One region of the Paenibacillus sp. AK002 genome, then DNA from elsewhere that is predicted to be linked to it. Evidence: a T-box and tRNA genes for the amino acid it is inferred to sense, from the RefSeq annotation. Region 1 holds a T-box; the other holds one or more tRNA genes.
The links. A T-box is a leader RNA that pairs with one kind of tRNA and senses whether it is charged. The one in region 1 lies ahead of M1D70_RS07470 (valine--tRNA ligase), so its partner is inferred to be a tRNA-Val.

Region 1 (2,199 bases):
CCCCACCACAATTGACGGGAAATGCACCAATCGCGCACATTCTCCATCCAGTGCAGATAGGTTCGCTCGAACCGGTCAGGCACGAAGTTCACGCCCTTGCCGGATTTCTGCGCATCTACGGCTGCTTCCGCAAGCGGCTGCATCTTAACGAACCACTGCGTTGACAGATAAGGCTCGACTACCGCGCCGGATCTTTCGCTATGGCCAACCTGATGGACGTGATCTTCGATGCGAAGCAATACGCCCGATTCCTTCATGTCGCCGACGATCTGCTTGCGGCATTCTGCGCGGTCAAGACCCTGGTACTTGCCGGCAAACTCATTCATCGTTCCGGATTCGTCCATTACGGTAATTTGCGGCAGGTCATGTCTCAGACCCATCTCGAAGTCGTTCGGATCATGCGCCGGCGTAATTTTAACCGCACCGCTGCCGAAGTCCTTCTCCACGTACTCATCGGCAATAACCGGAATCTCGCGGCCCACGATAGGCAGCACCAATGTCTTGCCGATCATGTCTTTATAGCGCTCGTCTTCCGGATGAACGGCGACCGCCGTATCGCCGAGCATGGTCTCCGGACGGGTGGTTGCCACGGTAATGGAGCCGCTGCCGTCCTTCAGCGGATATTGCAGGTGATACAAATGGCCGTTGACCTCTTTGTACTCCACTTCAATATCGGACAAAGCCGTGCGGGCAGCCGGGTCCCAGTTGATGATGCGTTTGCCGCGGTAGATGAGCCCTTTATCGTAAAGCTTAACGAATACTTCCCGTACGGCTTCGGACAATCCCTCGTCAAGCGTGAAACGTTCTCTGGAGTAATCGAGGGACAGGCCGATCTTGGACCACTGATCACGGATCGTGTTTGCGTACAGGTCCTTCCATTCCCACACCTTCTCCAGGAATTTCTCGCGTCCCAGATCGTAACGGGTAACGCCTTCTTCGCGAAGCTTCTGCTCTACCTTGGTCTGCGTGGCGATGCCCGCATGGTCGGAACCGGGGAGCCACAGCGCATCGTAGCCCTGCATCCGCTTCACGCGAATCAGGATGTCCTGCAGCGTAAAGTCAAGCGCATGGCCGATATGGAGCATGCCCGTAACGTTAGGAGGAGGAATAACAATCGTGTAAGGCTCCGCGTCCGGTCGCTTGCCGGCTTCAAAAAAGCCGCCTTCCTTCCAGTACGGATACCATTTTTGTTCGGCTGCCTTCGGATCATACGTCGTCGGCATTTCTAACTGGGATTGGTTTTGTTTTTGATCCATATTTTCGTACCTCCGATACTGTTAATCAGTTTTGCCAACCCGAAACGTTTTAGCCTCCGGGCGTGTTCGTGGATATCATAGTTGGCGTGAAACAAAAAAAGCCCTTCGTCCTCAAAGGACGAAAGACTGTTCTCTCGCGGTACCACCTTTGTTTCGTGCTTACATGGTCCATCCACCGTTGTCCTCCCACGAAGAACATGAAAGGCTTTCGGTCAAGCACGACACTTTACGCAGATAACGGCTGCGGCCGGCGAACTCTAACCAGGGTAGCAATCGATCCTACTCTATCTCAAGTCCGCAACTCCGGGGCGACTTCGGCAAGCTGGTTCCTGCGGAATCTCACAGCGCTTGGTAGCAATTCCGCTCTCTGAAGGCCATACCTTCCTACTCTTCCCGTTCAACGTTGTTCTAGCTTTTGGAATACCTGTACATATACTATTCAAATATAACGTGGTTGTTCCATATAGTCAATATTTCGAGTGTTTCCGAACGATTTAGACATCATACCTGCCGATTCAAATAAATCCTTGTTCGCTGTAACATACAATCCAAGCTCGCTCTGCTTCCTCTCCTCCAAACCGGTTCCCCGCAGCACAAAAAGCAGGCCAAGGCTGCCTGCCTCGGCCTGCTTCATTCTAGCCCCATGACGACTTCCCGATTACTGGGGAATATACAATACCTGGCCTTCTTCCACATTCTGCTCGGACATGCGGTTATACAACAACAGCTCTCGCGGCGTCAGCTGATAGCGCTCGGCAATAACGTCGAGAGTCTCCTCACGCTGAACAATGCACATCCGAACCTTGCGGAACGGCGTTTCCTCGCGGCGGTTGCCTAGGAACAGACTCTTCCATTCCACATCCTCGGCCGAAACGGAATCCACGGATTCTTCAATGGCCTCTTCCTCGTCTCGAGCAGCTTGATCCTGATCCTGAACCGTTCT
Region 2 (2,199 bases), 470 kb from region 1:
TCATCAGCACACGGCCAATCCCTTTGGAACGGAACGGCTTCCGCACCGCGATCCGCTGCATTTTGGCGGAATCCTTATTGTAATAGGTAATACGCCCGGTTGCGGCGTACTGCCCCTCCGACTTGATCAAGACATGGTGTGCATCCGATTCCAGGCGGTCGTAAGCATCGATCTCCAAATCGATCGGCACCTTCTGTTCTAGGACAAACACATCCTTTCGGATATCCAGCGCCTGCTGCAACTGCTCTTCCGTTGATACATTGATGATTTCTGCTGCCATTTCAACACCTCTTTATGTAGAATCAATTCCTCGTGATATCGCAGGTCGAGATATTATACAAAATATTCGTTTTCCTGTATAGTAGTAGAAGCTAACGTCTTCATGAAAGGAGCATTGCCTTTATGAGCATGGGAGCCACGATATTTTGGGCTGTGGTCATTGCTGCCCTGATCATCTATCCCACCTTCTGGACGATCAAAAAAGGTTATTCCCGCAAATGGGATGAGGAATAGCATCGGCCGACTTACGACAAACCGCCAGCCTGCCAGCCGGCGGTTTGTTCTGCTCACTGTTCATGCAGAGATCATCATAATGGTTGGCGCCGCTTTAAGCACAAAGCCGTCCTGGAGCTCTTTATGGATGGAGATCCCTTAACGTGTCCTCCGCATCCATCGGGGATACCGGCTCCAGCACCCCGCTTCCCTGCTTGGAATATACGTCCTGATCCACGGAACGCCCGTACACATCCAGCATCACGGGCGCTGCAGGGGCATGCAGCGGCTCCAATTGCACCGATGTTCTTTCCGGGACACTGCAGCCGCCGCCCACAATAGATACCGCCAATAACGAGAGCACCAGTCCCGCTCGCTTGAAACGATGGGATATTCCACCTGTCATGCCATTCTCGCTCCTTCATTGGCAAATTCATGCTGTATTTAGTCTGAACCGGAACGTGATATTTTATAACGTAGAAAACCATTGACAGCCGCCTTGTCTGCTGGTAATATATGAATTACCTTTTTAAATATTTCATGATCTGTTAGCTCAGCTGGGAGAGCACTATCTTGACAGGGTAGGGGTCAGTGGTTCGAGCCCACTACAGATCATCACGAAGAGTCCTTGCGTAGCAAGGGCTCCTTTCTTTTTATGCTTTTGACTACCTTTGCGAGTTTCACCTTTTGGGGACGAATTGGGGGAAACTAAAGAGGGCCAAGTACCCACAATTTTGCCCTTCCCTAAGACGCAAAAAATCAATCGAATATCGGTGCTTGATCCCATTCCAACTTAAATTGAGAACCAAACTTTCTGACAGAGTCTATATCAGTAGTAAGCGTGAAGTCTTGATCAGACCCAAAAAAGCCCAACTCATAAATACCTTCCGATTGGCTTCTTTTCCAGCTTAATTGATAAAGATGTTTTTCGAATGACATATATAATCCATCTAATTTGAATCCATTCAGTGTGTCCAACGGAAATTCCGTAGTTACTGTAATATAATTATGAATCGTTAGATTCGTCCAACCGAAATTCAAATCATAGATGAATCGGTTGGAATCATAAAATTTAAAGTTGATTTGGCATCCTTCGTACTTTCCAGGGATACGGGATATAAAATGAAATTCGGCTCGTGTCCCCTCATCCGTGCAATCTCTAAGCACAGGCATTTCTATACCTCCTGCCGACTCAATGTGTCGTCCAGTAATCCGCAGCTCTTTCCACTCTTTGAACGGGCTGTGCCTCTTCCTTCAGCACAATCAGGCTCTGCAATTCCCGCTTGTTCTTAAACATAATATAGCCTTGTTCCTCCAATGAAGCTATGCCCTCCATAATTTCGTTCGGTTTACGTCCCGTTAGATACTTAAGTAACCGTAAGGTCGGGACACGGCTGCGATGCGCCGGATAGTTGATCAAAATTCGGAGCAGTTTTCGTTCCAGATCAGGAAGCATGCGAACCTCTTCCTTTCTGGGGCCTCCAGGACAGGATATTGTTTTCATTGAATACCCGAGGCTTTCCCGTCTCCAGGCACGTTGCCCGAATCCGCTGATCCTTAATGCTGTGTATCTGTATTTTGCGCTGGGTAATGTTGCCCTTACGGTCTTCGTATATGATTTCTACGGTTTGCTCCAGGTATTTCTCAAACATGATGCACCCACCTCTGATAAGAACGTTTGTTTGTATTATATGCGAACACCCGTTC

Region 2: it has a tRNA-Val gene. The T-box ahead of M1D70_RS07470 (valine--tRNA ligase) is inferred to sense a tRNA for this amino acid. The anticodon was not compared.

The regions. Positions count from the first base shown of each region.
Region 1 is NZ_CP096377.1:1,763,971-1,766,169, reverse strand. It holds gene M1D70_RS07470 (valine--tRNA ligase) at 1-1,256, opposite strand, end outside; T-box leader at 1,368-1,666, opposite strand; gene M1D70_RS07465 (hypothetical protein) at 1,696-1,890, opposite strand; gene M1D70_RS07460 (LysM peptidoglycan-binding domain-containing protein) at 1,915-2,199, opposite strand, start outside.
Region 2 is NZ_CP096377.1:2,236,189-2,238,387, reverse strand. It holds gene M1D70_RS09770 (GNAT family N-acetyltransferase) at 1-280, opposite strand, end outside; gene M1D70_RS09765 (hypothetical protein) at 635-898, opposite strand; tRNA gene M1D70_RS09760 (tRNA-Val) at 1,035-1,107, shown strand; gene M1D70_RS09755 (hypothetical protein) at 1,252-1,665, opposite strand; gene M1D70_RS09750 (helix-turn-helix domain-containing protein) at 1,685-1,948, opposite strand; gene M1D70_RS09745 (hypothetical protein) at 1,938-2,144, opposite strand.